Regions from separate parts of the Micromonospora sp. LOL_013 genome, predicted to be linked through region 4. Evidence: riboswitches for the same ligand, from Rfam matches in the RefSeq annotation. Region 4 holds a riboswitch; each other region holds the start of a gene.

The links. Region 4 has a riboswitch for cyclic di-AMP ahead of ACFHWS_RS21915 (NlpC/P60 family protein). Riboswitches for the same ligand answer to the same signal wherever they lie in the genome.
Region 1: it holds a riboswitch for cyclic di-AMP, as region 4 does, so the genes downstream of both, ACFHWS_RS06880 (coiled-coil domain-containing protein) here and ACFHWS_RS21915 (NlpC/P60 family protein) in region 4, are expected to answer to the same signal.
Region 2: it holds a riboswitch for cyclic di-AMP, as region 4 does, so the genes downstream of both, ACFHWS_RS20070 (NlpC/P60 family protein) here and ACFHWS_RS21915 (NlpC/P60 family protein) in region 4, are expected to answer to the same signal.
Region 3: it holds a riboswitch for cyclic di-AMP, as region 4 does, so the genes downstream of both, ACFHWS_RS01955 (coiled-coil domain-containing protein) here and ACFHWS_RS21915 (NlpC/P60 family protein) in region 4, are expected to answer to the same signal.

What each region holds. Positions count from the first base shown of each region.
Region 1 is NZ_JBHMIQ010000007.1:73,079-76,942, forward strand. It holds gene ACFHWS_RS06865 (winged helix-turn-helix domain-containing protein) at 1-543, opposite strand, end outside; gene ACFHWS_RS06870 (cellulose binding domain-containing protein) at 592-801, opposite strand; gene ACFHWS_RS06875 (potassium channel family protein) at 1,306-1,983, opposite strand; cyclic di-AMP (ydaO/yuaA leader) riboswitch at 2,238-2,373, shown strand; gene ACFHWS_RS06880 (coiled-coil domain-containing protein) at 2,376-3,392, shown strand; gene ACFHWS_RS06885 (glycoside hydrolase family 65 protein) at 3,450-3,864, opposite strand, start outside.
Region 2 is NZ_JBHMIQ010000030.1:56,182-60,045, reverse strand. It holds gene ACFHWS_RS20080 (GOLPH3/VPS74 family protein) at 1-12, opposite strand, end outside; gene ACFHWS_RS20075 (NlpC/P60 family protein) at 204-1,247, shown strand; cyclic di-AMP (ydaO/yuaA leader) riboswitch at 1,505-1,648, shown strand; gene ACFHWS_RS20070 (NlpC/P60 family protein) at 1,747-2,685, shown strand; gene dcd (dCTP deaminase) at 2,846-3,424, opposite strand; gene ACFHWS_RS20060 (pyridoxamine 5'-phosphate oxidase family protein) at 3,552-3,864, shown strand, end outside.
Region 3 is NZ_JBHMIQ010000002.1:25,151-29,014, reverse strand. It holds gene ACFHWS_RS01965 (HelD family protein) at 1-1,240, shown strand, start outside; gene ACFHWS_RS01960 (cation diffusion facilitator family transporter) at 1,286-2,194, shown strand; cyclic di-AMP (ydaO/yuaA leader) riboswitch at 2,363-2,493, shown strand; gene ACFHWS_RS01955 (coiled-coil domain-containing protein) at 2,498-3,682, shown strand.
Region 4 is NZ_JBHMIQ010000035.1:48,228-52,091, reverse strand. It holds gene ACFHWS_RS21920 (sigma-70 family RNA polymerase sigma factor) at 1-609, shown strand, start outside; gene ACFHWS_RS21915 (NlpC/P60 family protein) at 730-1,689, opposite strand; cyclic di-AMP (ydaO/yuaA leader) riboswitch at 1,700-1,831, opposite strand; gene ACFHWS_RS21910 (DUF6232 family protein) at 2,305-2,841, shown strand; gene ACFHWS_RS21905 (helix-turn-helix domain-containing protein) at 2,889-3,770, opposite strand.

The DNA of each region.
Region 1 (3,864 bases), on a different contig from region 4:
CTCGTCCCAACAGTGTTCGAACAGGTCGCTGCGGCTGGCCACCGCCGGGCGCCGGACCAGCAGCATTTCAAGTACGGCGAACTCCTTGCGGGTGAGCGTCAGCAGGACGCCGGCGCGGCGCACCTCCCGGCGGGCGGCGTCGACCTCCAGATCCGCCACCCGCAGCAGCGGTGGGGTGGTGGCGCCACGGCGTCGGCAGAGCGCCCGGACCCGCAGCACCAGTTCGGCGGTGACGAAGGGCTTCACCACGTAGTCGTCGACGCCGGCCTGAAACCCGGCGATCCGGTCCCCGGCGCTGTCCAGCGCGGTGAGCACCAGGGCCGGTGTGGTGAGCCCGGCCCGCCGTCGGTGGCCGAGCTGGTGCAGTGAGTCGCCTTCCGGAAGGATCCGGTCGAGCACCAGGCAGTCGTAGTCGTTGATGCTCATGCTCAGGTCGGCCTGGCTCCAGTCGGCCGCCTGGTCGACGGCGAATCCGCCGGAGCGCAGCGCGGTGACGACGGCACTGCGTACCTCGGGGTCGTCCTCGACCACCAGCACCCGCATGCGGGCGAGGCTAGCAAGCCGCCGTCACCAGCGCGTCTTCGACGAGGGTCAGCCCGAGGACGCGCACCGGTCGCCGTTGAGCAGGAAGTCCGTCGGCGGCGGGTTGCTCGCCGAGTGCCTGACCACGAAACCGAGCTGTACGCTGCCGCCGGCCGGGATCCGGCTGTTCCACGGCGTGTTGGTGACGGTGATGTCCGGCGGGACCAGGTCGACCGGTAAGGGCCCGGCCCGACCGTCGCCGCAGATCGGGCGCGGCAACCCAGCCACTGCCCAGGCCCCAATACACAACGAAGCCTGCCGATGCATCGACAGGCCGGGCAGCGCTGTCGGACAGATCGGCGTCGCGGTCCTGACTTGTTGGCGATTCCCCGCCGTAACAATCGAGGACTAGCGTGGGGACGGGGAGGGCAACCCCCGTCCCCACCATCAGTTGCTGAACACGCACGAGCGGTCTGGCGTCCGGGTCGTGCGTGACGCGCGGGAGCCGGGCCACGCGAGTGGCTCTGGTTCCACCTCCTCTCGACAGGTGGTGCGCGGGCTGGCGGCGGAGTCCGGGCTTGGCCCGCCGCCAGCCTCGGGAGCTGTGCGGTTGACACGGTGATGTCGCCATCGCCGCGCCACGCGTCGACTACTTCAACGGGGGCACATCCATCGATGGAAGCGCTCCCATGCAGGGACTGTAGCCTGAGTCACGAGTTTGCGAAAGTCCGGCGGCTGATCAGCTCACGAAATGAAGGTGTGATGAGGCGTTCACGCCCATGTTCACCGGCCGAACTGCTGAACCGCCGTGGTTGCCCCGGCGACGATCAGCAGCGCATCCGGCGGGATCAACGTCTCAGGTCCCGCGTACCTCAGCTGCCGGTCCCGCTCCTTGATCCCGACCACCGTGATGCCGTACCGCTGACGTAGCCGGCACTCGGCCAACGTCCGGCCGGCGGCGTCCGGCGGGGCGCAGACCTTGGCGATGGCGAACCCGTCGTCGAACTCGATGAAGTCGAGCATCCGACTGGCCAGCAGGCGGGCTACCCGGTCACCCATCGCCGCCTCCGGAAGGATCACATGGTGCGCGCCGACCGAGGCGAGGATCCGGCCGTGCTTGGCGGTGACCGCCTTCGCCCAGACCTCCGGGACATCCAGCTCGGTCAGCGCCACCACGGTGAGGATGCTGGCCTCGACGTCCGAGCCGATGCCGACCACCGCGCGGGAGTAGTCGGCGACGCCACACTGGCGCAACGCCTGGTCATCGGTTGAATCCGCCTCGACCACCCTCGGCAGCCGCTCGGACCAGCGATGCACCCGTTTGGGATGCTCGTCGATGCCCAGCACGTCGTGGCCGAGGCGGAGCAGAGACTGGGCGACCTGGCCACCGAACCGGCCGAGGCCGATCACCACCACGCTGTCGGCGTCCGGCGGCCCGACCGGGGAATCGTCATCTCTCACCGAAGATCCGTCCGACGCTACGACTTTCCCGCTTTTCCTCATACGCACTGTAGTCAGCCGCTAACCTCGGCGCAGCGATACCGACCCCTGACGACTTGTCGTACGCCGTCGAACGCAGAAAGTGGACATCACCGAAAGTCGTTGGCTGGTAACGGATTTTTCCAGCTCAGTCAGGATTGTCGAGGTGTTGATGCCGGTGACCAATCCGGTAAGCTTGCCGGCGGTCTTCGCCAGGCGGCGCCCACCGGTGCCGGCGGTGACCGCCGCCCAATCGCCCTCCGGGGTGAGCCGGGGAACCACGTCTCCACCGGGGTGAATCCGCGCCAGCGGTAGGGATCGTTCCGTCCCGAACCCGTCAGCTAACTCGGTCGGCGGCCAAGGAAAGGAACAGGATGACCGCACCCCTCCGCCGGCGGATTCCGACGGCCGCGGCCCTCGCCGCCGTCGCCGCCCTGCTCGCTGGGTTCGTCGTAGTGTCGCCAGCCGCCGCTCAGGATCCGGATGACGAAGGCGCCCCGCCACTGCTCAGCGAAGTGCTCGAATCGACCGGCCGGGGCTTCGTCGAAGCCAAGGCGGCGGTCGACGAGTCCCGCAAACGCCAGTTGAAGCTCAACCTCGAGTTGGAAAAGGTCGAGGAACGGATTTCCGCGCTGACCCCACAGATCGGCCAGGTCGCCTCCAACTCGTACCGTCTCGGCCGGATCACCCCGGTGATGGTCCTGCTCAACAGCGCGGACCCGGACGAGTTGCTGGAACGCGCCGAAGGCCTGGACATGATCGCCATGCACGACAACAAGCGGATTCGGGAGCTCAACGAGGCACGCGAACAGGCAGCTCGGGCAGTCGCCGCGATCGACGCCGAAGTGGCCCGCGAGGAACAGCAACTCGAGGCAATGGCCCGGCAGAAGGAAGAGGCCGAAAAGGCCCTGCAACTGGTCGGCGCGGTCGCCACCAACGGGTTCGTCTCGGCCACCTCGCCGGTCGCCGCCCAGGCGCCGCGTAACTCGGACGGTTCCTGGCCGTCCCAGTCGTGCAGTCTGGACGACCCCACCACGAGCGGCTGCATCACTCCGCGCACCATGCACGCGCTGAACGAAGCGAAAAAGGCCGGCTTCACCCGCTTCGTCTCCTGCTTCCGCCCCGGTGGGCCGTTCGAGCACCCCAAGGGGCGGGCCTGCGACTTCTCCGCCCAGCAGCAGGGGTTCGGCGGCGACGCCTTCGGCGACGACCGGCTGTACGGCAACAACCTGACCGCCTTCCTGGTCCGCAACGCCGACAAGCTCGGCATCCTCTACGTCATCTGGTACCGCCAGTTCTGGTCACCGACCACCGGTTGGAGTTCGTACAGCGGCGCCAACGGCGATCCCAACAGCGACCACACCAACCACGTACATCTGTCCCTGCTGTGACCTGACCTCCTCTCCTCGTGCGGTGCCGGGTCGGCCCGGCACCGCACGAGGAGGTGGTCAGTCGGTACGCGCCGACCGGCGTACCGGTGACCGGCCGGTCGGCTGCTGCGGCGGCGGACCGACCGGATTGGCCGGCGGGATCGCCCGGGTGACCGGCTTGTCCGCAGCCACCGTGATCGGCTCGCCGTGATGGGTAAGGTCAACGGTGGCGTTCGGGTCGACGTCACGCAGCGAATAGGTCACCTCGTCATGCTGGACCGCCACCCGCAGCCGCAGGCCCCGCCACATCATGGCGAACTCCAGCCGGTTGATCCGCTGCGGCAGCCGGGGAGCGAAGGTCAGCTCCCCGCCGTGGTCACGCATCCCCCCGAAGCCGGCGACCAGCGCGAGCCACGCCCCGGCCAGGGCGGCCACGTGGATGCCGTCGCGGGTGTTGCGGTTGATGTCGTGCAGGTCCATCAACGCGGCCTCA
Region 2 (3,864 bases), on a different contig from region 4:
GAGCGACTCCATGTCATCACGCTAACCGCCCAGACCGGTGACTGCAGGAGAAGCGGTAGCTGCGGGGGAAGCGGAGGCGGCAGGCGGTCTTGAACGAACACCGCGCTTTCCAATAAGGTGATGCACCGACCGCTGCGGATGTCGGCCTCCGTACCCCCGCCCGTGAGGCCCCAGCGATCGAACCATTGAAGGAGTCGCTGCCAATGGCACGTGCGCTCGCGAATTCGCACATCCATCGTCACAGTGGGTCCCGGTATCGACGCGGAGAGCATTGGCGTGTACGGGTTCCTCAACGTATCGCAATTGCGCTGTTGCTTGCCGCAACTGCGCTGGTCTTCCCGGCTGGACCGGCCCACGCCGAGCCGACGCTGGCTGAGATCGAAGCCGAGTTGGACGCCCAGTGGCTGAAACTGGAACCGGTCATCGAGCAGTACAACAAGGTGCACAGCGAGCTCAAGGCCAACGAGAAGAAAGCGGCCGCGCTCGACGAGAAGATCCGCCCCCTGTCCCTGCAGGCCAACTTGGCGGCGGACGAGATCGGCGAGGTTGCCAACCGCTACTACCGGACCGGGCCGTCGAGCGAACTGAACGCCCTGCTCCGGACCGGATCGCCGACCAGCCTGGCGGATCAGCTCGTGGTGCTGGACCGAATCTCCAAGCGTCGGCAGGAAAAGATCACCGCTGTTTTGGAGACCCGGGACCGCTATCTCGCCGAACGGCAGACGCTGGACGAGTTGATCACGAAGCAGCAGGCACAGGACAAGACGCTCGCCGAGCAGCGCAAAACCATCAACGCCGAGATCAAACGCCTGGAACGGGCGCGCAACGCCGCGTACCAGTCCACCGGCTACACCGGCGGATCCGGTGCCTCCGGCCCGTGCCCGGCGGTGTCGGTCGGCGGAGCCGCCGGAACCGCGGTCCGCACCGCCTGCGCACAGCTCGGTAAGCCGTACGTCTGGGGTGCCACCGGGCCGAACGCCTTCGACTGTTCCGGCCTGACCCAGTACGCCTGGGCAAGTGCCGGTGTCAGCCTCACGCATTACACCGGAACTCAGTGGAATCAGGGCAGTTCGGTCAGCCGTGCCAACGCCAAACCCGGGGATCTCGTATTCTTCTTCAGTGATCTGCATCACGTGGGGATCTACATCGGTAATGGCCTGATGGTGCACGCTCCCCGCGCGGGTCAACCCGTGCAGATGGAGAACATCGACAACATGCCGCTCGCCGGATTCAAGCGGGTCGGCTGATCGTGGCAGGTCAGCCAGCCTGCTGAGGCAATCTGAGTGGCGCGCGTTGGCTGGCCGAACGTACGGGCGGACCGGTATGAACGGGCCGGTCCGCCCGGGAAAATTCGAACGCTTGAGCGATGGCAGCCTATGTACGATACGCAATCGTCTGTGTACTCAATGAGATAGTCCATGTTCTCGCTTGCGTAGCGAGAACGCCGCTCTCTACTCTTGGGGATCGTCGAGTCGGGAGGACGTCAACCAACCGGGTTGACCTCGGCCTGACACCGCCTAATCGCCGTCTGACGGCGAGCCGGGGACCCACGGCACTTCCGGGGTGAATCCGCAGGCCACCTGCGGTAGGGCGTCTCCTTTCCGCCCGAACCCGGCAGCTAACCCGGTAGGCGGTCTGGGGAGAAGGAGTCCGGTGGCTACGAGCGCCCCTCGGCGATACCTCCGGTGGTCCAGCCGCGACCATCGGCGAAAATCGCCGCACGACCCTAGCCGAGTACTCTCCGCGTTGGTCGCCGCCACCACCGGCGTCGGTCTGCTGCTGGTAGCAGCGCCGGCGCAGGCGCAGCCCACCGTCGCCGAGATCGAGTCGCAGATCGACGAGGTCTGGGCCGAGCTCGAACCAACGATCGAACGGCACAATGCCGTACGGCAGGACCTTGCCGCCAAGAAGAAGAAGGCGGACGAACTACAGAAGAAGATCAAGCCACTGCAGATCCAGATCGACCTGGCGATGGACCGGGTCAGCGAGTTCGCCGCCCGGTCGTACAAGGGTGGTAGTCCGTCGGTCTTCAACGCGATCCTGACCAATGGCAAGCCGACCCACCTCGCCGACCAGCTCGAGCTGCTGGACCAGTTCGCCCGGCGGCAGGCCCGCGACGTGCAGGCCGTCGTCGACCTCAGGAACGAGTACGCCGCGAAGAAGGCCCCGCTCGACGATTTGATCGTCGAGCTGACCAGCACCGAGGCTCAGCTGGCGGCGAAGGCCAAGGAGATCGACGCCGAGGTTGACCGGTTGCAGGACCTGCGCCTGGAGGCGTACGGCTCGACCAACACCCTCGGCTCGCTGCGTCCCGCGCCCTGCCCGGCGACTTACCCCGGCGGTGCGGCCGGCAAGGCGGTCACCTTCGCCTGTGCGCAGATCGGCAAGCCGTACGTCTGGGGTTCAGCGGGACCGGGCAGCTACGACTGTTCGGGTCTCACCCTGGCCGCTTGGGCGCAGGCCGGCGTCGCGCTGCCGCACAACGCCGCCCGGCAGCGCCAGGTGACCGCCAACGTCAGCCGGGACGAGTTGCGCCCCGGCGACCTCATCTTCTACTACAGCGGGCTCTCCCACGTCGGCATGTACGTGGGTAACGGCTGGATCGTGCACGCCCCCCAGGCGGGCGAACCTGTGCAGATGCGCAAGATCGGTTCGAGTGTGCACAGTTACGGCAGGCCCGGCTAGACCTCACTCCTCCCCATGGCCTGGCGCGTGCCGCTGATCCCCCCGTCAAGCGGCAGCACCGGCCACCGGAAAGGCGCCCTCCCATGTCTCCCCCCGGCTTGGGAGGGCGCCTTTCGCCTCCCCACCGCGGGCGCGCCGGCGCTGCGACAGCCCAGCCGGTTCAGCTGGTCGGCCAGGTGCGCCACCGCTGCCAGGACCGGCTCGGAGTGGGTCCACGCTGTCCCTGGTACCGGGATCCGTAGACCGCCGACCCGTACGGATGCTCGGACGTCGACGAGAGCCGGAAGATGCACAGCTGGCCGATTCTCATCCCGGGCCAGAGCTTGATCGGCAGGTTGGCCACGTTGGACAACTCCAACGTCACGTGGCCGGAGAAGCCGGGGTCGATGAAGCCGGCGGTGGAGTGGGTCAGCAGGCCCAGCCGACCCAGGCTCGACTTGCCCTCCAGCCGGGCGGCCAGGCCGTCGCCGAGCGAGACGACCTCGAGCGTGGAGGCGAGGACGAACTCACCGGGGTGCAGTACGAACGGGTCGCCGCTGGGCACCTCGACCTGGGACGTCAGATCGTCCTGCCGAGTCGCCGGGTCGATGTGGGTGTACAGGTGGTTGTTGAAGACCCGGAAATACCGGTCGAGCCGGACATCGATGCTCGACGGCTGGACGAGCGAAGGTTCGAACGGCTCGAGGGAGAGTCCGCCGGTCTTGGTCTCCGCGACGATGTCCCGGTCGGAGAGAAGCATCGTCACACGATAGCGACCGTCCGGCCGGTGCGACCGCGCGGCCGGCTGTCCGGCCGGTACGTACCCGGATTGGCCTTGACGGGCGATCCCCCTATCTCTTCGTACACATGTTCGATAGAATCATCGCATGGCAACCTGGTCCGAGTTCGCAGCCGACGAGCCCCGCCTGGCCACGGCGATCCGACTCCTCATGCAGCAGTACGGTCCCGGCCTCGGCTACCTCGCCACCGTCCGAGCCGACGGTGGTCCCCGGGTGCACCCGGTCTCCCCGGTGATCACCGACAACGGGCTGTTCTGCTTCATCATCGACTCGCCGAAGCGGCGTGACCTGGAGCGGGATGGCCGGTACGCGCTGCACTCGTTCCCGCCGGAGGAGAGTGACGACGAGGCGTACCTGGCAGGTCGGGCGCATCCGGTCACCGATCGGGCCAAGGTGGGTC
Region 3 (3,864 bases), on a different contig from region 4:
GGACGGGCCGACCGAGCTACGCCTGCTCTACCGGGGGCAGTTGCTGCGGCTGCGCGGCCCGGAGCTGGACGGCATCCGAGCCCGCGCGCTGCCCCGGGGCGCACGGCGCAACGAGGTCCGGCGGGCCGGTATCGACGGGTTGTTCGAGGCGTTGTGGGCGCAGGCCCGGCAGTTGGTGGCCCCGGCCCGGCTGCCCGGCCAGGCCGAGTTCGAGGACGAGTTGTCGGACCGGGACGATTTTCGGGACTTCCTGCGGGCCTGGTGGCCCCGGCTGCTGCCGCGACACGTGCTGGGCTGGCTGGCTCGGCCGGACCGGCTGCGTCGGTACGCGCGGGGAGTGCTCGACCCGGCCGAGATCACGGTGCTGGCCGATTCGTTCGGTGACCTGGCGGACAACGGGCTGACGATCGCGGACGTGGCGCTGCTGGACGAGTTGGACGAACTGCTCGGCCGGCCACCCCAGCCCCGCCGCCGGCACCGGGATCCGTTCCAGATGGCCGGCGGGGTGCGTGAGGTGACGACCTTCGCCGACCGGGACCGGGCGGCCCGTGCCGCCGCCCGGGAGCGGCCGGCCGACTACCGGGAGTACGCCCACGTGGTGGTCGACGAGGCACAGGACGTGTCGCCGATGCAGTGGCGGATGATCGGGCGCCGGGGCCGGCTCGCCTCCTGGACAGTGGTCGGAGATCCGGCGCAGACCGCGTGGACCGGAGATCCGGCCGAGCTCGCCCAGGCCCGGGACCGGGCGTTGGGGCGGCGGCCGCAGCGGGAGTTCCAGCTGACCACGAACTACCGCAACCCGGCGGAGATCTTCGAACTGGCCGCCGAGGTGATCCGCGAGGTCGCTCCGGACGCCCCGTTGCCGACGGCGGTCCGATCGACCGGGGTGGCGCCGCGCCGGGACCGGGTAGCTGCGGCGGTGCTGCCGGCTGCCGTCCGTACCGCGACCGCCGAGATGCTGGCCGCCGTGGAGGGGACGGTCGGCGTCATCGCCGCGGTGGCCCGGCGGGACGAGGTCGCCGGCTGGCTCGGCGAGCTGACGACCTCCCGGCTACAGGTGGTGTCGAGCCTGCAGGCGAAGGGCATGGAGTACGACGCGGTGGTGCTGGTGGCCGGCGAGGAGATCCGTGCCGAGTCCGAGGCCGGGGTGCGCACGCTCTACGTCGCGCTCTCCCGGGCGACGCAGCGGCTGGTCACCATCGGCCTCGACCCGGAGTCGACTGCACATATTGCTATGTGAGCATTAGTCTACTGACGAGACGCCGGGCAACGGAGGGTGGCAGGCGTGGGAGTCGGACACGATCACAGCGCCGGGAGCACCGGCCAGCGACACTACGGGCGTCTCTGGGCCGCCTTCGCCCTGCTGGCGGGCTTCATGGTCGTCGAGGCGGTCACCGCGCTGGCCACCGGCTCCCTGGCGCTGCTGTCCGACGCCGGGCACATGTTCACCGACGTGCTCGGCATCGGCATGGCGCTCGCGGCGATAGCCGCGACTCGGCGACCGACCGGGGAGCCGCAGCGAACCTTCGGCCTCTACCGCCTCGAGGTGCTGGCCGCGCTGGCGAACGCCGTACTGCTCGCCGGGGTCGCGCTCTACGTCCTGGTGGAGGCGGCCCGCCGGTTCGCCGATCCAGAGCCGGTGACGGTCGGCCCGATGCTGATGGTGGCGGTCGCCGGACTGCTCGCCAACATCGTCGCCTTCGCCCTGCTGCGCCAGGGGGCCGGGGAGAGCCTCAACGTACGGGGCGCCTACCTGGAGGTACTCGGCGACCTGCTCGGCTCGGTGGGGGTGCTGGTGGCCGCCACGGTGATCGCCACCACCGGCTGGTGGTACGCCGACCCGCTGGTCGCCGTCGGTGTCGGGGTGTTCATCCTGCCGCGCACCTGGCGGCTGGCCCGGGCCGCGCTGCGCATCCTGGTGCAGGCGGCGCCGGAGCATGTGGAGGTCGCCCGGGTCCACCGCCGGCTGGCCATCGTGCCGGGCGTCTGCGACGTGCACGACCTCCACGTCTGGACGCTCACCCCGGGCATGGAGGTGGCCTCGGCACACCTGGCCGTGACCCCGTCGGCCGATATCGGCACGGTGCTGCGGGACGCCCGGACGGCCCTGCACGACGAGTTCGGTATCGAGCACGCGACGCTGCAGATCGAGCCGCTGGCCCCCGCCGACTCCTGCGGACCGGCCGACTGGTGATTAGCAGATGCTTAAGTTTCGTGACCTTACCGCGACGGTCACAGCCACGATATACGTATATTTCTGATTTTTCCAGACATAACATGGCTATCGATACCGGGACGACGACCCGGGGAGCCGGTAGTCTCGGCCCCGGTCTCCGCTCGGGCGGCGCCCCTCCGGCGCCCGCGGAGGCCGTCGCCTAATCGCCGTACGGCGAGCCGGGGAACCACGTACCTGGGGTGCATCCGCGTCACGCGGTAGGGATCTTCCGTCCCGAACCCGTCAGCTAACCCGGTCGGCGGCTGACGGAAGGAATGCACAGTGTCGCGCACAGTCCACAGAAAAACCCGATTCACGTTATTGGCGGCGTTGACCGCCGCCCTGATGGCCGTCACCGGCACCCCGACCGGCTCGCCGGCCGGAGCCGCCCTGCCCGCCAACCGGCCCGACCGGGTCGACAACGAGGGAGGCACCGACAGCCTGCGCAAGGAGCTCGATGCGGCCTCGAAGGGCTGGATCGACGCCAAGGCGGCGCTCAACCATTCGAAGGACCGGCAGAAGAAGCTGTCCGAGCAGCTCGACACGGTCGGTGCTGAACTGGAGCAACGGAACAGGAACGTCGGGCACATCGTCGACCGCGCGTACCGCAACGGCCGGCTCGGCCCGGTCTCCGCGCTACTCAACAGCACCTCGCCGGAAGGGTTCATCGACCGGGCGGCGGCGCTGAGCGCGGTGACCGCCAACGAGGAGAAGCAGCTCCGCGAGCTGTACCGTACCCGTGACCAGGTGACCAGGTCCAAGGCCGCGATCGAGCATGAGATCCGGGAGCAGCAGAAGCAGGTCACCATCATGGACCAGCGCCGGAACCAGGCGGAGCGGGCACTGGCCGTCGCGGTCGCCGCCGAGAAGCAGGCGGAGGAACAGGCGAGGCAGCAGGCGGCGGAGGAGGCCGAACGGGCGGCCGCCGCCAGCGGTTCCTCCGGCTCCGGGTCGTCGGGATCCGGGTCGTCGGGATCCGGTTCCTCCGGCTCCGGGTCGTCGGGATCCGGGTCGTCGGGATCCGGGTCGTCCAACGCGTCGGCGACCCCGGCTCCGCGCAACGCGAACGGTTCCTGGCCGGCCGAGTCGTGCAACGTCGACGACCCCACCACCTCCGGCTGCATCACGCCCCGTACGCTGCACGCCCTGAACCAGGCGAAGGCTGCCGGCTTCACCCGCTACGTGTCCTGCTTCCGCAACGGCAGCTCCGGCGAGCACCCCAAGGGCCGGGCGTGTGACTTCGCCGCCCAGCCCAACGGCTTCGGTGGAGTGGCGACCGGCGGTGACAAGAGCTACGGCGACAACCTCGCGAACTACTACATCAACAACGCCGACCGGCTCGGTGTGCTCTACGTGATCTGGTACAAGCGGATCTGGCTGCCCAGCAGCGGCTGGAAGACGTACAGCGGTGCGGGTGGCGACCCGTCCAGCGACCACACCAACCACGTGCACCTGTCGGTGTACTGACGTCGCGCGCATGGGGGCGGACGGCCACGTCGGCGGCCGACCGCCCCCATTTTCTATTCGCGACGGAATCAGCATACGGAGTTATTTGCGCAGCATCGGCAGACCGATCGGCATAACGACCGACGGCCACCGGCAACTATGCGAGAGCGCTCTACCACCACGCAGTCACACCCGGCTCACGC
Region 4 (3,864 bases):
AACACCGGTCTGGTCCGCGCGGTGGAGAAGTTCGACTACGAGCGTGGTTTCAAGTTCTCCACCTACGCGACCTGGTGGATTCGGCAGGCCATCAGCCGGGCGATCGCCCAGCAGGAGCGGACCGTACGGCTTCCGGTGCACCTGGTCGAGGACGTCAACCGGATGCGCAACGTGGCCCGCCAGTTGACCCGGGAGCTCGGTTCGGACCCGGAGCCGGAGCAGATCGCCGCCTCGCTCGGCGTGCCGGTCGAGCGGGTGCACGAGCTGGTGCGGTGGTCGCAGGACACGGTGTCGCTGGACACCCCGGTCGGCGACGACGGCGACACCAACCTGGGCGACCTGGTGGCCGACAGCGACGCACCGTCGCCGGAGGACATCGTGCTCACCGGTTTGGAGCGGCAGCGGATCGAGGGCCTGCTCAACCACCTGGACGACCGGTCCGCCGGCATCATGCGGGCCCGGTACGGCTTGGAGGACGGGCGGGAGCACTCGCTGACCGAGGTCGCTTCGCGCTTCTCACTGTCCCGGGAGCGCATCCGTCAGCTGGAGATCCAGGCGCTGGGCCGGCTGCGGGAGCTGGCCCGGGCGGAAGGGCTGCAGGCGGCCTGACGAATCGGCTGCAGGCGACCTGATCCGCCGATGAACTGACAACCCACCGACGAACTGCCGACGGCCCGGCATCCGCCTTGCGGATGCCGGGCCGTCGGCAGTGTCGCGCGAGCGACCGGGTCAGCGGACCCGGCCGTAGCCGTACGGCGGCATCATGTCCACGCTGGCCAGCTCGACGGTACGGCCGAAGGTGGGTGCGTGGATCACCTGGCCGCCGCCCACGTACAGGCCGACGTGGGCGAGACCGTTGTAGAACACCAGGTCACCGGGCTGCAGTGCGCCACGGTCGATCTTCGCGACCACGTCCCACTGCATCGCCGCGTTGTGCGGCAGGCTCTTGCCGGCGGTACGCCACGCGGCAAGCGTCAGGCCCGAGCAGTCGTAACCGTTCGGGCCGCTGGCAGCCCAGACGTACGGCTTGCCGATGGCTCCGTACGCGAACTCGACGACCGAGCCGGCGGCACCGGACACCGACGGGACGGTTCCGGTGTACGACGAGCCGGTCTCGCTCGCGGCACCGTAGGCCCGTTCCCGCTTGTCCATCAGCTCGTCGATGTCCGCTTCGATGCTCTTCTTGCGGTCGGCGAGCTCCTTGACCTGGGCGTCCTGCTTCTTCAGTGCCGCCTGCAGCTTCTCCTGCTCGGCCAGGTAGGTCAGTTGGGTGCTGGTGAACTCGCTGAGCCGCTGCTGCCGGTCCCGGGCCAGGTGGTCCAGGGTGCCGAGCCGGTGGATAAAGCTGCCGGAGGTGCCGTCGAGCAGGGCGCTCGCGGTGCTCAACCCGCCGGTCTTGTACGCGTTGACCGCGATCTGACCGACCTCGGTCTGCGCTGCCGCGAGTTCGGCCTGCAGCGGGCCGAGCTTGGCGTCGATCTCCTCGGCCGCCGCCCGGGTGGCCTTGGCCTCCTCCCTGAGCCGGTTGTACGACTCGACGACCTTGGCCAGCTCTTCGGATTCCTCGTCGATCTGCTGCGTGAGTTCGCTGACCGTCGGCTGGGCGGTCGCGGCGGTCGCCGGTACCACCAGGCCGAGGCTTACGCCGGCCAGCATCAGGGTGCGCAGCAGAATCCGCGCTGTTGACAAGAACGCAGAACCCTTCTTCCTCGCCGCCTACCGGGTTAGCTGACGGATTCGGGCGGGAAGTTCGCCCTACCGCGGTGAACCGCGGATTCACCCCAGTTGCCGATGGGTCCCCGGATCGCAACCGTGAGATCACTGTTTGTAACGTCAGATAATCTCAGGACGGCGATTCGGCGGCACTGGACCGGCGTCACCGCTTCCCGGCGACTGGTGACCGGACCAGCTGGTCCAACTTAGCCGCAAGGTTGCGACGCGGAAAGTGCTGCGATCGTGATCCGTGGCATGGAACTGGCCGGAGCCCGTTGACAGTTACTGGATGTGACGGTTGGCTGCTCTGGGCAACATTCCTGTTGTCTTCGCGTGACCGGTTGACTCCGGCGCGTCGTCATTGGACAGCGTCTGATCAATTGCGAATAATGCGTCATTAGTCGGTCTGTGCGGTTGTCGTCAGTAAGCTATCCGGATGAATAGCCGCAAAAGGTCTGATTCGCCATCCAGGACGCGGCCTGCCGTACGTCATTCTGCTAGGTGGCAGAATGACCACCTTCCATCGAGTAGCTAGCTGTTTGCACAATGGACCCGCAAGGTCAGCGCCGCACGAGCCCTTCGGAGGCAGCTATGCGTGCTACTCGCCAGACCCCACCCCGACGCGGTTCCCCGGTGCCCGCCCAGTCCGGCTCCAGTGTCGGACGGACCTTCTACCGGCAGCCCGGCATCTGCGTGACCGGTGAATGGTTCGTCGTGGCCGGCCGGCGTTTCGCCGTCCGCGACCTCACCGAACTCCGGACCGCGCGAGGCGCCCGCGACCGGCTCACCGGCCGGGTGATCGCGGTGACCGCCCTGACCCTGGCGGCGGTCGCGGTGACCGTCGGCTACACCCGCGGGTTGGACGAGGTCAGCGCGGGTGTCTACCTCGCCATGCTGGCGGCTGCGTTCGTGCCGGTGGCGGTCGCCTGGCTCGGCGACCGGTTGCGGCCGCGGGCGTACGAACTATGGGGCCGTCACCAGGGACTGCTGTTGCTGCTGTTCAGCACCGACGACGAACGCCAGTACGGCCAGGTGAGCCGGGCGTTGATGCGGGCTCGGGAGATCTCCCGGCTGGCCGGTCTGTCCGAGCCGGTCACCATCGAGCCGTGGGTGCCCGACCAGCGGTGAGCGGGCCCGGCCGCCGTCGCGGTCGTCGGCGGGCTGGTCGACGTCGATCAGCCCGCGTCCGGCCCGTCCAGCCGCCGGGCGAGGTCGTGCAGCATCGCCACCGAGTCGGCTGGCGACAGGGATTCCGCCCGTAGTCGGTCGAAGACATGCTGGTACGGCCGGACCTCGTCGGCCCGGTCGATGACCTCCTCGACCAGAGCGCTCTCCACGTACACCACGTCAGCGTCGGCCTGGTCGGCGAAGTGCAGGATGACGAACGGCCCGAGCACCGTGTTGCTTCCGGCGGCGAACGGCAGCACCCGGACCGTGACATGAGGCGCCGCTGACATCTTCGCCACATGCTGGAGCTGCTCGCGCAGCACCCGCGGGCCGCCGGTCATCCGGCGCAGCGCAGCCTCGTCGATGATCACCTCGATCTGCGGCGGATCGGCGCCGAAGAGCACCTCGTGCTGGCGGGCCAGCCGGATCTGCACCCGCCCTTCGATCTCGGCCGCCGGTACATGGTGCGGGCCGTCGGCCGGGATCACCGCGCGGGCGTACTCCTCGGTCTGCAGCAGGCCGGGGAAGCTGATTGGCTGAAAGTACCGCAGTGCCGACGCTTCCGCCTCCAGCCCGATGTAGGCCGCGTAGGCGGCCGGCACCCGATCCTTGTAGCCGCTCCACCAGGCGCGCCGTCGTGCCGCCCGGGCCAGCTCGACGAGCTCCTGCACCTGCTGCTGGTCGCGTACGCCGTACAGGTCCAGCAAAGCCTTGACGTCGTTGGTCGAGATGCTGACCGAACCCGACTCGATCCGGATCAGCTTCGACAGCGACCAGTCCATTTGAGCGGCGACGTAGTCCTGGGTCAGCGCGGCGGCATCGCGTGCCCGGCGTAGCGCCGCACGCAGCCGGCGACGCCCGATGGTCGGGCCCTGGTGTCGGGCAGGCATGGGAACGCTCCGGGGGGGGGTGCCTTGCAGAGTGCCACCTGGCTGGTTGCCACCCTGTTGCACGCTACACCGCCGCCGTCAGGTCTGCTAAGGA